2 regions of the Arthrobacter sp. K410C genome follow, and region 2 is predicted to be linked to the other one. Evidence: riboswitches for the same ligand, from Rfam matches in the RefSeq annotation. Region 2 holds a riboswitch; the other holds the start of a gene.
The links. Region 2 has a riboswitch for cyclic di-AMP ahead of AC5RU7_RS14460 (M23 family metallopeptidase). Riboswitches for the same ligand answer to the same signal wherever they lie in the genome.

Region 1 (7,024 bases), on a different contig from region 2:
GGCCTTTTCCTACCTGGAGCTGGTCACCCAGTATCCCCAGGCGGCAGGCGCCGCCTTGTACACGCACAAGGCGTTCGGCATCCACTTCGTCACGTTCCTGGTGGCATTCGCGGTGGTCTGCTCGGGCATCACCAGCGCCTCAACCTCGGCCAATGTCCTGGCACAGAATTTCTTCGGCGGGCTGGAGGTCAACGGGGTCATGGGTGATCCCGGCCAGGGCATGATCACCGCCGTCGCCCTGGCATTCATGCTCCTGCTGGCCGCCATCAACCTGCGGGGTGTGGGGGAGAGCGTCAAGTTCAACGTGGTGCTCACCGTGGTGGAAATGGTGGCGCTGTGCATCGTGATCGGCGTCGGGTTCTTCGTCATGGCGCAGGGCACAGGCAACCCCGGCGAGATCTTCGTCTTCAGCGACTACCAGGACAAGGGCCTGTTCCTCGCCGTCACCGCCGCCACCTCCATCGCCTTCTTCGCCATGGTGGGCTTTGAGGACTCGGTGAACATGGTGGAGGAAACGCGCAATCCCGAGAAGATCTTCCCCCGGACCATGCTGACCGGCCTCGGCATCGCCGTGCTCCTTTACATGCTGGTTGCAGTGTCCGTAGTCAGCGTGCTGACACCCACAGAACTGGAGGGAATCCGCGAAGCCGAAGGCGCGGCACTGCTCGAAGTGGTGCATAAGGGCTCACCGGACTTTCCCATCGATAGGGTCTTCCCGTTCCTGGCCGTCTTCGCCGTGGCCAATACTGCGTTGATCAACATGCTCATGGCCAGCCGGCTGATCTACGGCATGGCCCGGCAGCAGGTCCTGCCGCGTCCCCTGGGCAAGGTCCTGCCCGTTCGCCGCACCCCGTGGGCCGGCATCGCCTTCTCCACGGTCCTTGCCCTGGGACTCATCCTCTATGTGGCCAGCGATCCGGAAAGCAACATCGTCGCCAACCTTTCCGGCACAACGGCATTCCTGCTGCTGTGCGTCTTCACCGTGGTGAACGTGGCATGCCTGGTGCTGCGCCGGAAGCGGGATCCGAACCGTAAGGTCTTTTTCACCTCGCCCGGCCCACTGCCCCTGGTGGCAGCCATCCTGTGTGCTTTCCTTGCCGGCCCATGGGTGGGACGCAACGTGATCCAGTACCAGATAGCCGGCGGGCTGATGGCAATCGGCGTGATCCTGTGGCTTGTCACCTGGCTGATCAACCGACGGACCAACCGCGGGGATAGGGTTAACCCATGACTACCGCTGCAGAATCAACGGTCATCCTCGAAAGCCGTTTCGCCAGCGAACTGGCAGACATGGCTGTTCCCTGGCAGGCGGAGGAAGCTCCGGAGCCCCGGCTCCTGGTCTTCAACGACGCCCTCGCGGAAGAGCTCGGGCTTGATGCCCGCTACCTGCGCAGCGCGGAGGGGGTGCGGTTGCTGCTGGGCAACCACGTGCCGGAGGGGGCAGCGCCGGTGGCCCAGGCCTACGCCGGGCACCAGTTCGGCGGATACTCACCCCTCTTGGGGGACGGGCGGGCCCTCCTGCTTGGCGAGATCCTGGACGCCAACGGCCGCCTGCGCGATATCCACCTCAAAGGCTCGGGCCGCACACCATTTGCGCGGGCAGGTGACGGGCGTGCCGTCGTCGGGCCCATGCTCCGGGAATACCTCGTCAGTGAGGCAATGCACGCGCTGGGGATTCCCACCACCAGGTCTCTCGCCGTCGTCGGCACCGGACGCCTGGTGCGCCGGGACGAGATGCTGCCCGGGGCAGTCCTGGCTCGGGTGGCCAGCAGCCACCTGCGGGTGGGGAGTTTCCAGTATGCGCGGGCCACGGACAACCTGGAGCTGCTGCGCCGCCTGGCGGACCACGCCATCAGCCGGCATTACCCCGCCGCCGCGGAAGCTGAGAATCCGTACCTTGCGCTTTTCCGGGCGGTGGTGTCGGCCCAGGCCGCGCTGGTGGCGCAATGGATGCTGGTGGGATTCGTCCACGGCGTGATGAACACGGACAACATGACCATTTCCGGCGAGACCATCGACTATGGGCCCTGTGCGTTCATGGACGACTTCAATCCCGCCGCCGTCTACAGTTCCATCGATGTGGGCGGGCGGTACGCCTACGCCAACCAGCCTGTTATTGCCGAATGGAACCTGGCGCGCCTCGCCGAGTCGATCCTTCCGCTGATCAACGAGGACCAGGAGCAGGCCGTCGCTCCCGCCGTGGAGGCGCTGGGCGAATTCCGCAGGCAGTACAGCGATGCTTGGTTCGACGGGATGAGGACCAAGCTGGGCCTGCCCGCCAGCCCCGCCGGAAGCCCTGAGGCCGAAGCGGCATCCGAACTGGTGGACGGGGTGGTTGCGATCCTGAAGGACGGCCCGGTGGACTACACGCGGTTCTTCCGCAACCTGGGCGAAGCAGCGCGCGGAAATGAAAGGCCTGTCCGGGGCATGGTCATGGACCTGGCAGCATTCGACGCCTGGGCCGGGCGCTGGCGGTCCATGAAGCCGGATGCGGACCGGATGGACCGGGTGAATCCCGTGTACATTCCGCGCAACCATCTGGTGGAAGAGGCGCTCGCTGCGGCCACCGGCGGCGACCTGGAGCCGCTTACCAGGCTCCTTGAAGCAGTGGGCTCCCCTTACGAAGAGCGACCCGGGCTGGAACGCTACGCCGAAGGCGCGCCGGAAGATTTCGGCAAGTACATGACGTTCTGCGGCACGTGACAGGCTGCGCCGCAAAGTGGCGGGGGGTCCCGGTGGCAACACGTTAACACGGCAAGGGCGGCAGCCGGGGTCTTCCCGGCTGCCGCCCTTATGTGCGCAGCTCTTGGTGCGGCTGCTTCAGTTGCGCGGGGTAACTACGCTACCCGGACGAAGGAAGCTCCGCCGAGCCAGCTGATGGAGTGGACTTCGGTCTTGTAGCCGTCCACGCCGCCGCTGACAACCTGGCCGTCGCCGGCGTACACGCCCACGTGGCCTGCAGTGATCACCAGGTCGCCGGGGGCGGGGGTGCCCACGGTGGTGCCGTACTGGTAGAACTGGCCGGGAGCCAGGTCACCGACGGACTTGCCGACGGAGCGGAGGGCCTTCTCCACCATGGCGGTGCAGTCCTGCTGCACGCCCAACTGGCCGTAGGCGGAAGCCAGGATGGCTGCACCCGTGCCGGTGCCGGTCGCGGCAGGTGCGGGGGCCGGGGCCGGAGCCGGAGCCGGGGCAACGGCCGCGGAGGCATAGTTCATGGTGGAGCCGGTGTTCGCCAGGGCAGGTGCGGCCTGGGCAGGAGCAGCGGCAGGTGCCACGTAGCCGGCGCCCGGAATGGTGATCTGGTCACCGGGGTAGATGATGGTGGAGATGTCCAGGCCGTTGGCGGCCAGCACATCGTTCAGGCTGACGCCGTGAGCGGCCGAGATGGCGCCCAGGGTGTCTCCGGAAACCACGGTGTAGACGTTGCCGGCGGCAGGGGCTGCGGCAGCGGGGGCAGCCACTGCGGCTGCCGGAGCGCTGGACGCCTGGACGCTAGCGGTTTCGGTGGTATCCGGGCCGGTCACGCCTGCATGGGCGGGAGCTCCAACACCGAACGCAATGCCGGACGCAGCGGCAACTGCGAGCATCGGACGGCTGAGCGTCCGTGCCTGGGACTTTGCGGAAGCAGCCAAGCCCTGGAGCGCGATTGAGCGGGCCGGAGTTGCGCGGTGACGGGCGGTAGGGAAATTTTTTGACACGTGTGATCGCCTCTCCCATGCCTGCGGGGTGAGCTGTCGGGTTCGGGTTGGAGATACCCGGCCGAAGGCAACCGCCCACAATGGACGGAGGCGCTATCGACTTAACCCCAAGGCCGTAACGGCCGTGGAAACTTGGTTCCCCCGTCCCTGCCAGCTGGAAAGCGATTGAATCCCGGGTCAGTGGCAGGGCTCGGCATACTGATGGGAATGTCCCGATTGGGAGGGACACCTGAAGACCATAACCCGGCCCCGGAGCAATTGTCACGTTTGGGTAACATACGAGGCGCTTCTATCAAATTAAGCAAACGTCTGGAGGTACTAGCACACCTTTCTGACCTCGCGTGATATTTTGCGGCTGGCGTCGCCTGTTATTTATGTCACAAACTTATTAAGGTAGCGGCGGGAGGTCGCCCAACCCTCAACCTAGTGTTGAAACCCGCTAAGCTTCGGAGCTATGCGCCTGATCGGAAGCATGTTCAAGCCCCCGCTGCTGGGAGGGCTGCTGGCACTTGCCCTGGCCGGCCCCGCTGCCCTGCCTCCGGCGGCCGCGGATGAGGCTCCGCCGGGCGGGTACCCATCGTGGGAAGACGTTCAGAAGGCGCAGCAGTCTGAAGCCGGGAAGGCGGCCGAGATCGAGAACATCACAGGCCTGCTTCAAGGCCTGCGGTCCGAGTCCGAAGCGCTCGGGACGGCCGCCGTGGCATCCGCAGCCGACTATGCACTGGCGGATGCCGCCCTGCAGTCCGCAACGGCCAGGGTGGATGCCCTTGCAGGCCAGGCTGCCCAGGCGGACGCGGAGTTGCAGCGGCATCAACAGGCCGTTGGTGCGCTGGCCGCCAGATCGTACAAGACCGGCGGAACCACCATGGGATTCTTTGTGGCACTGGAAGCTTTGGAGAACAACAGCATCCACGGGCTCAACGTCGTTGAGGTGGTGGGAGCCAAGACCGCGGATTTGGTCAGCCGGGCGGAGGCCGCCGGCAAAGCCACCGCTGCGCTGGCGGAGCAGGAAAAGACCGCCAGGGCGGAGCGCGAACGCCTGTCCGGGGAGGCGAAGGCCAAGCTGGACACTGCCCGTTCCGCCCAGGACGCGGTGGCCCGGCAGGTCGCCGAAGAGCAGCGGCGCAGCGGAGAGTTGACCGCGCAGCTGGCGTCCCTCAAGGGCACGACGGCGGCGCTCGAGGGCGAATACCGGCAAGGCCAGGCGGCGCTTGCAGCCTATGAGGCGGCGCAGGCTGCCAAGCGAGCGGCTGCCGAGGAGCAGGCCCGCCGGCAGGCAGCTGCAGATGCTGCCCTTGCCGGTGCTCAAAGACCTCCCGCTCCGGCAAACCCGGTCCCGGCAGCGCCGGTGCCAGCGAATCCCGCGCCGCTAAATCCGGCCCCGGTAAATCCTGCTCCCGTGAACCCGGCCCCGGCGAACCCCGCCCCCGTTGCCCCGGCGCCTGCAATCCCCGGCCCGCCCGCCGTCGTCGTGCCCTCCGTTCCAGGCGGCGCAGTCAACGATCCCGCTGCGGCCAAGAGCTACGCCTCCGGCCGCCTTGCAGCCTACGGCTGGGGCCAGGACCAGTTCCTGTGCCTCGCCCAGCTCTGGACCAAGGAATCCAACTGGCTGACCACCGCCACCAACCCCTACTCCGGGGCCTATGGGATTCCGCAGGCCCTGCCGCCCGGCAAGCTGGGAAGCGCCGGCAGCGACTGGCTTACCAGCTACCGTACGCAGATTGAGTGGGGGCTCGGGTATATCCGGGACCGCTACCGTACACCCTGCGCGGCGTGGGACCACTCCGTAGCCAGGAACTGGTACTGAGAGGCGCGCTAGGCTTTCTCCATGCCAGATTTTGAGCGGTTCCGGGTGCTGCTCGAGGAGGAGCGGAAGCGGAAGGCTGCACTGCTTCCGGACCTTCGCGCGGACATCGCCTCGGCCAGTTCGGCACGGCTCAATTCAAACGTCGATGACGAACACGATCCCGAGGGCGCCACGATCGCTTTCGAGCTGTCCCAGGCGGCCGCACTCCTGAAGCAGAGCGCCGCCGGCCTGGACCAGGTGGAGGCCGCCCTCGCCCGGCTGGACGCCGGAACCTATGGCACCTGCGCCGTCTGCGGCGAAGCCATTGCCGAGGGCAGGCTGGAAGCCCGGCCATGGACCGCGTTCTGCATCAACCACGCCGCGGCAGGCCGGCAGTGACAGCGGGGCCGGACATCGTTGCCGCGGCGGCGGAATTCATCGACCGTACGCTGCAGAACGAGGGCTCCTGGTACCGCGCGGACGACGTCGCCACCCGGCTGGGCGGGGTCCTCGCCTCCTACGGAGCCTCCGTGGGCGCTGTCCGGGGAACCGTCCGTGATGCGCTGCGGAAATTCAAAGCCCTGGACCACGATGCCACGGTCCAGCTGGCCTCAGTCCTCTGGGGCCGGCCCAACCCTGGCGCAAGGCCGGTCTTCGAGCGGCGGCTGGCTGCCGTGGTGCTGCTCCAAGCCAAGGCCGGATGGCTCCGCCACTCGGACCTGACCCGGATCGAAGGGTTCCTCCGCTCCGCTTCTACAGCGGAACTGGAAGGCCCCCTCGTGGCCGATGTGGTGGCGCCGCTGCTTGCCGGGCTGCCGGAGCGCGACAGGCAGCGCGCCGATGTGGTGCTGGCGCGGTGGGCCCAGGACCCGCACACCAGCCTGCGCCAGGCTGCAGCAGTACTTGGGCAGCCGCCAGGCGCCGGCTTCCCGCCCGGTCCCAACACCCCCCGACAAGGAGACATCCATGAACGATCCCTATGACCTTGAACGCTTCGTCGCTGCACAGGACAGCGGCGGGACATATGAGCAGGCCTTGTCCGAATTGCAGCTGGGCAGCAAGAGCGGCCACTGGATGTGGTTCGTCTTTCCGCAGATCGCCGGGCTGGGGCAGAGCGCCACCTCGCGGAAGTATGCCATCAGGTCACTGGACGAGGCCCGGGGATACCTTGAGCACGACGTGCTGGGTCCGCGCCTGCTGGAGTGCGCACAGGCCCTGACCAACCACGCCGGGCGCACGGCCGAGGATATTCTGGGCGGCATTGACGCCCGCAAGCTGCAGTCGTCCATGACGCTGTTCCTCCGCGCGGCGCCCGGCGAAACGGTGTTCAAGACCGTTCTTGCACAGTTCTTCGACGGCCAGCCCGACGAAGCCACCGATGAACTGCTCGCCGGGCAGGACCAGGCATAAGAACTACGGGGTGGGGCTGCCGCCGTTGACGTTCAGCGTCTCGCCCAGCACAAAACTGGACTCGGGCGAGGCCAGGAAAACATACGCCGGCGCGAGTTCTGCGGGCTGGCCGGCGCGGCCCAGCGGA
Region 2 (7,024 bases):
GCGGCTTCCTCTACCTCAACCTCCGGCTCTTCCACGACCACGGGCGCCGGCGTGGTGGTCACGGCAGGCTTCTCGTAGGTGATGGCGATGGTGGAAGCAGCGGAGATGGGAGCTTCGATGGCCGATTCAACTTCCAGGGCGGACGCCGGAGCGGAGTCCCGCTGGATGTTGGCGTCGGCAGCGTTGGCGGCGACGCCGCTGGTCAGCACCAAGCCGGAGGCGGCAGCGATCACGGCGGCCTGGCGACCTACGCCGCCGGCGTTGTCGCCCACAGCCTTGGCAATGACGGCGATCGAGCTGGTTTTGGTGACCTCGGCACGGTGCCGTGCGGTAGCACGAGTAGTCATCAGTTCTCTCTTTCGATTACCTCGGGGCCTGTGGGCAACCCGAGAGTTTTGGACGCGCCGGCATCTTGGGGGTACGTCGGAGCGCCCCGAACGGGGATGGTGGTTTAGCGAAAAAGTGCGGGCAAAGAAATAGTTCCCGGGGCCGAAGCCCCAAGAACTATTAGCCTGCGAGGGTGAAGAAGGAGGAGGTGCCGGTAGCGGCGACGGAGTGCAGCAGAGTGCCCTGGGAGGGGTTGAGTGCGCTGATCATCATGCCGTTGCCGACGTAGATGCCGACGTGTGCGCCGCCGTTCTGCATCACCAGGTCACCCGGCTGGGGGGTGGAGGTGGGGGTCATGGCGGTCCATGCGTTCACGCGCGGGATGCTGATGCCGGCCTGGGCGTAAACCCACTGGGTGAAGCCCGAGCAATCCCAACCGGAGGTGGGGCTGGTGCCACCCCAGACGTAGGGGCTGCCAATGCCGGTGTAGGCGATGGCCGCGAGGCCGGTGGTGGCCGCAGAAGCGGCGGTCGCAACAACCTTTTCTGCCGCGGTTGACTGGGCGGAAGTGGCGGTTTCGTCCTCGTCGTCGGAGGTTGACTGCACGGTCACGCGTTCAACAACGGGGGCGGCGACGGTGGTGACCACCGGGCGCTCGAAGGAAACGGTGGCGGTAGGTGCTGCGGTGACTGCAAGTGCTGTCTGCGCGGAACCGGACTCGGTGGAAGCGGAGACACCGGCGGTGGTGTCCGCGGTGGCCGGCAGACCCATGGCAAGGACAAGGCCGGAAGCGGCTGCAACAACAGCAGCCTGGCGACCCACTGTCCCGGCGTTGGCACTAACAGCTTTGGACACGGCGTCCAAAGGGTTGGTACGGACCGGTTGCGCACGGTGGCGCGCAGAATTATGGCGTGAAGACACGAAGGTAGCCTCTCCCAATGCCTGCGAGGTGAGCTGTCGGATTCGGATGGGAGTCACCCGGCCGCGCCGCTTCAAGGAAGCTTTGCGACTTAACCCCAAGGCCTTCCGTGAAGAAGGCCAAAATTGGTTCCCCCGCCCCTGCCAGACGATGAAATGCGAACGGACCTTGAGCGGTGGCAGAGTTAGGCAATCCGCACAAGAGCGTCAACTTCGGAAAAGTTGACGCGAGTTAGACGGTACAGGAGTTTTGACTGAATGTCACATTCAGGTCACGGCTGGTCACGGCAATTCGAGAGTCAGCAACCATTTGACTAGAGCCAGCCCGTCGGATCCACTACTTCGCCGTTGACCTGCACCTCAAAGTGCAGGTGGCATCCGGTGGAGGCTCCGGTGGTTCCGCTCAGTGCCACAACCTCGCCGCGCGAGACCGTCTGGCCCTCAGTCACATTGAAGGACGACAGGTGGTTGTACGTGGTCTCCAGGCCGTTTCCGTGGTCGATCACCACACGGTTGCCGCCGCCGAACTGGTGCCAGCCTACAAACGTCACGGTGCCGGTGGCGGCCGCGAGAACTGAGGTCCCGCACTGGGCAACGTAGTCCTGCCCGCGGTGGAAGTCGCCGGAACCACCCGTGATGGGGCTGACGCGGTAACCGAAGGGCGAGGCTGTGGTCAGCGACGCCAGCGGGGCGCCCAGGCTTCCGGTGGATGCGGCGCGGGAAACAGCGCCGGCGGACTGGGCGCTCAGGAGCTGCTTGAGCTTGCCGTCCGGATCCGCCTGGGTCACTACGGCCGAGCGGCTGAAGTCGATCTCCGCTCCGGCTTCGGCGGAGATAGCGGGCTGCGGGGTCACAGCGGTGGCCGCAACAGGCGCAAGGCCCGCCCCGTCGGTGGCCATGACCGGGCTGGTGGCCGGAACAGTCACGGTGAGCACCAGGCCGGTGGCAGCCAGTGCCATGCCGGCCTTCTGGCCGATGCCGCTCGCCGAGGCGAACTCGGTGATTTGCCGGAACGGACCCCGACGGCGCCGCGCATCACGGTGGAGATCGCGGGGGCGCTCCGTGTGGATGACTTCGGCGACGCGCGGTGCCGAAGCGGGGCCAGCGGCGCGGCGGCGCCCCCTGGAGGTCTGCATGGACAAGAAGGATTCCTCTCTGGAAAGCCTGCGAAGTTAGCTGTCGGATTCGGGTCAGAGAGTTCAAAGACCCGGCCCGCCGTAAGCAAGCTTCGGCACAGAGATATCCGCTGAGGGATTCCTTCACTGGAAGAGGCTTGCTGCTGACGGACTTCACCCCAAGGCAGTCCCCCGCTGCCGCTTGTGGTTCCCCCGCCTCTGCCAGTTAGTGACTCGTGCTCCTGATCCGCTGGCAGAGCTCGGCTCCGGATCAGGTAACGCTTTTGTATCAACGCTTGGTTCAACTATAGGGGCTTAAGGCCCTAGGTAACAATTCCGTTATCTTGGCGTTACCGGCGTCACACCGGGCGGTCCGGCCTTCCTAGCGAACGTGAACGAACACGTGCGCGGCAACCTCCGGCGGAAGTTCCAGAGCGCCTTCAATGCCGGGCACGCGGACCGAGATGTAGTCGCCCACACGTTCAAGGGTTACCGCCGCGCCTGGGCGGATGCCTCCCTCATCGAGCTGGGACAGCAGTTCCGGCTCCACCTGGATGGGCTCTGCCAACCGGCTGACCGTGACCTCCGACGCAGGCCCGTAGGACTTCATGGCTTCCAGGAGGCTCGTCACCGTATCGCTGGAGGCAAGTGCGGGCTGGCCACCAAGTGCGGCAAGGCCCGGAATCGGATTGCCGTACGGCGATTCGGTGGGATGGTCCAGCATCTCGTAGATGCGCCGCTCCACCCGCTCGCTCATCACGTGCTCCCAGCGGCAGGCTTCGTCGTGCACATAAGCCCAGTCCAGCCCGATCACGTCGGCCAGGAGCCGCTCGGCCAGGCGATGCTTGCGCATGACCTCGGTGGCGCGCTTGCGGCCGACTTCGGTGAGCTCCAGGTGCCGGTCGCCGGAGACCACCACCAGGCCGTCGCGCTCCATCCTGCCGATGGTCTGGGACACCGTGGGACCCGAGTGGCGCAGGCGTTCCGCGATACGGGCCCGCAGGGCAACGATGTTCTCTTCTTCCAGTTCCAGAATGGTCCGAAGGTACATCTCCGTAGTGTCGATCAGATCCGTCATCCAGCTCAGCTCCTCGAGCGCAGTACCTTGCGTTGTCCCACCGTATCGCTGTTCACCGCGACGTAGTCCGTTGGCTAGCTTAGCCTATTTTGACTTAGTCCGAATAGTTGGAAGCCGCCTGGCAACCCGTCTCAGTGGCTGGACTATGACGGTCCCGGTTCCCGCCGAATCAGCTGTTCAGGCAGAATGGGAAAGGCCTTCGATGCAGTCATTGCCGACTGCGCGCCAGCGACCATCCACCCGTTCGGACCTAAGCGCGTCCACGCCGAAATTGGAGCCCCCGTGAGCGAACCAAGCATCACTATTCCTGCCGATCTCCTCCCCAAGGACGGGCGGTTCGGCGCCGGACCTTCAAAAGTCCGCCAGGAGCAGATTGATGCGCTGTCCGCCGCATCGAAGAACGTCCTGGGCACCTCGCACCGGCAGGCTCCGGTCAAGAACCTCGTCGGTTCAGTGCGCGAGGGCCTCAGCCAGTTCTTCCGCGCCCCGGAAGGATATGAGGTTATCCTGGGCGTGGGCGGTTCCACGGCGTTCTGGGATGTTGCCAGCTTCGGCCTGGTGGAGCAGAAGGCCCAGCATTTGTCCTTCGGTGAGTTCGGTTCCAAGTTTGCGGCCGCCACCAACAAGGCACCGTTCCTGGACGCCTCCTCCATCATCAAGTCCGAGCCCGGCACCCGGCCGGTGGCGCAGGCAGAGGCCGGTGTGGACGTGTATGCCTGGCCGCAGAACGAGACCTCCACGGGCGTGTACGCACCGGTCAAGCGGGTGGCAGGCGCGGATGAGGATGCACTGGTGCTGGTGGATGCCACCTCCGCAGCCGGCGGCCTGGACGTCGATGTGGCTGAGAGCGACGTCTACTACTTTGCCCCGCAGAAGAACTTTGCCTCCGACGGCGGACTGTGGCTTGGCCTGTTCTCCCCTGCTGCGCTGGAACGCGCCGCACGGGTCAAGGCAAGCGGCCGCTGGATTCCCGATTTCCTGGACCTGCAGACCGCCATTGACAACTCACGCCTCAACCAGACGTACAACACCCCGTCCCTGTCCACCCTGGTGACATTGGACGCCCAGGTGCAGTGGCTGAACTCAAACGGCGGGCTGGACTTCGCCGCGGCCCGGACAGCCGACTCGGCAGGGCGCATCTACAGCTGGGCCGACGCCGCCGAGTTCGCCACCCCCTTTGTCGCCAACCCGGATGAGCGCTCGAACGTCATTGCCACCATTGACTTCGACGAATCAGTGGATGCCGCCGTCGTAGCCAAGGTCCTGCGCGCCAACGGCATCGTGGACACGGAGCCGTACCGGAAGCTGGGCCGCAACCAGCTCCGGATTGCCACGTTCGTTGCCATCGAGCCTGACGACGTCTCCGCACTGCTGGCCAGCATCGACTACGTGGTGGGCGAGCTCCGCAAGTAGCCTTTCCTTAAGTACGACGGCGCCGCCCGGGTTTCGCCCGGACGGCGCCGTTTGTGTATCCCGGCAAGGGGACGTTCAGCAGTTACTCGCTGCCGGCGTCGTTCGCCGTCGCCTGCGTGGCAGGATCATCCGTGAAATCGGCATCGGCGGCGTCGGATTCCGTGAAACCGGCATCGGCGTCAGGTTCGGCAACAGCAGCGACGGAAACTGCCGGTGCGGTTTCTTCAGATTCGGAGGCTTCCCGTTCCTGCTGCTGCTCGTCCTCCGGACGGACGCGCTCAGCCCACGGCACCCATTCAGGAGCGAGGATCGAATCCTCGGACGGCAGCAGGCCCAGCTCGCTAACGGTGACCACCTTGGAGCGGGAGTTACGGGTTACCACCGCATACCATTGCCAGCCGGCGTAGCCGGCGAGCTTCGACTCGAACAGGTGCGTGACCAAACGGTCGCCTTCGCTCTTGGCTGCGAGGTGCCGCCCGATGTCCCCGGCGGCCGTGATGCCCTCCAGCGCGGTGCGGGCCGTATCGACGGCACCGGCAAGGAAGGCGTCCGGCTTGCCGGTCCGCCATACCGGCACGCCTGCCCGGCGCTTTGGCGCGTTCCTGGCTACCGCCGGGGCTGTTCCCGCTGCAGGAGCCGTCGCGGCACCTGCAGCGTCGTGCACCTGCGTCTGCGGCTGTTCAGCTTCCGGACTCATCGGCTGCTAAACGTCCAGCTCGTCGGCAACCTTACGCAGGGCAGCCGCGATTGCCTTGCCCTTGTTGCCTTCCGGGTATTTGCCTTTGGACAGCGTGCCGGACAGATTGTCCAGCACGCTCACCAGGTCCTGGACCAGCGGTGCGAGGTCCCGGGCGGCGGGCCGCTTTGCCTTGGCGATGGACGGCGTCTTGTCCAGAACCCGCAGGCCCAGGGCCTGGGCGCCCTTGCGTCCGTCGGCCACGCCGAATTCCACTCGGGTGCCGGCCTTGAGCTCCGTCACGCCCTCGGGCAGCGCCGATTTGGGCAGGAAAACCTCCTGGCCGTCCTCGCCTGCCAGGAACCCGAAGCCCTTGTCCTTGTCATACCACTTGACCTTGCCGGTAGGCACGTAATCAACCTTCTTCTGCTGTCATGAGACACGGCCAGCCGCCACCGCATCCGCATTGTTGTGCGGGTTCAAGGTATGGCTGCTCTAAACCGTGTTGGTCTATATCCTTCAAGGTTATCCTGCCCGGTGCCCTATTCACGCTTCCAACAGGGCCGGGCAACAGCGTTCACGCCGGGTGCCCGGAGCGCTGTAGCGTTACATTCATGACACCCTCGCGCTACCGGCGGCCCATCATGATCGCGGCCGCAGTCATTGCAGTGCTTTCCCTGGTGGCCGTGGGAGCAGTGATGGCCCTCGCTTTTGCCGGGTCGGTGGCGCCGTCATTGGTAACGTACGCGGCACTGTATGGCCTGCCGGTAGCGTTTCTCCTCATGCTCTTCCTCGTCCTGGACAGTGTTGCCGGGCGGCGCCGGGCAGGAAAGCCGGACCAGCGGTAACGTTGGGACTGATGTCCCTCATACGCGCGCTCGGCAAGGATCTGGAGTCACGCAGCGACGACTCGTTGCGTGCGCTTTTCGCCGCGCGGCCGGACCTGATCTCCCCTGCTGTTCCCGATTTCTCCGCCCTCGCTGCCCGCGCAAGTTCCCGGGTCAGCGTCCAACGGGCCCTTGAACGGCTCAACCGGCCACAGATGCAGGTGCTGGAAACCCTTCACCTGTGCACCAACACGGATACCGAGCACAGTGCTTCGGCCGCGGGGCTGCGCAAGATGATCTCCGGTGCCACCGTGGCCACCGTCGAGCAGATCCTGGCCGGACTGCAGGAACTGGCACTGGTACACCGGGCGGCCCCGCCGCACGGGACGTCCGCCGCAGGCACCAGGCAGCACTACTACCTGCCGGTCGGGTGCCTCAAGGATGTTGTGGGACTCTACCCGGCCGGCCTTGGCCGGAGCTACACGGAACTGGTGCGCCTCCAGCCGGCGTTTGCCCAGCGCGTGGTCCAGCTGGTCTCCGAGCTGCACCACAGCGGCGCCGCCATCCAGGATGCAACCACCCCCATGGAGGCCGCCCTCGCCCTGCAGCACTGGACGTCCTCCCCCGAGGCGCTGAAGGGCATCCTCGCCGGTGCGCCGGAACGGACGAC

Region 1: it holds a riboswitch for cyclic di-AMP, as region 2 does, so the genes downstream of both, AC5RU7_RS16355 (LysM peptidoglycan-binding domain-containing protein) here and AC5RU7_RS14460 (M23 family metallopeptidase) in region 2, are expected to answer to the same signal.

Annotation. Positions count from the first base shown of each region.
Region 1 is NZ_JBNHFJ010000013.1:29,037-36,060, forward strand. It holds gene AC5RU7_RS16345 (APC family permease) at 1-1,231, shown strand, start outside; gene AC5RU7_RS16350 (protein adenylyltransferase SelO) at 1,228-2,703, shown strand; gene AC5RU7_RS16355 (LysM peptidoglycan-binding domain-containing protein) at 2,838-3,701, opposite strand; cyclic di-AMP (ydaO/yuaA leader) riboswitch at 3,705-3,875, opposite strand; gene AC5RU7_RS16360 (aggregation-promoting factor C-terminal-like domain-containing protein) at 4,156-5,508, shown strand; gene AC5RU7_RS16365 (TraR/DksA family transcriptional regulator) at 5,530-5,886, shown strand; gene AC5RU7_RS16370 (DNA alkylation repair protein) at 5,883-6,470, shown strand; gene AC5RU7_RS16375 (DUF1810 domain-containing protein) at 6,454-6,897, shown strand; gene AC5RU7_RS16380 (glucose 1-dehydrogenase) at 6,901-7,024, opposite strand, start outside.
Region 2 is NZ_JBNHFJ010000010.1:20,831-27,854, reverse strand. It holds gene AC5RU7_RS14470 (NlpC/P60 family protein) at 1-347, opposite strand, end outside; gene AC5RU7_RS14465 (C40 family peptidase) at 508-1,182, opposite strand; cyclic di-AMP (ydaO/yuaA leader) riboswitch at 1,253-1,431, opposite strand; gene AC5RU7_RS14460 (M23 family metallopeptidase) at 1,560-2,381, opposite strand; cyclic di-AMP (ydaO/yuaA leader) riboswitch at 2,392-2,611, opposite strand; gene AC5RU7_RS14455 (iron-dependent transcriptional repressor DtxR) at 2,743-3,438, opposite strand; gene serC (phosphoserine transaminase) at 3,721-4,851, shown strand; gene AC5RU7_RS14445 (DUF3027 domain-containing protein) at 4,934-5,548, opposite strand; gene AC5RU7_RS14440 (cold-shock protein) at 5,555-5,938, opposite strand; gene AC5RU7_RS14435 (hypothetical protein) at 6,142-6,375, shown strand; gene AC5RU7_RS14430 (helicase-associated domain-containing protein) at 6,387-7,024, shown strand, end outside.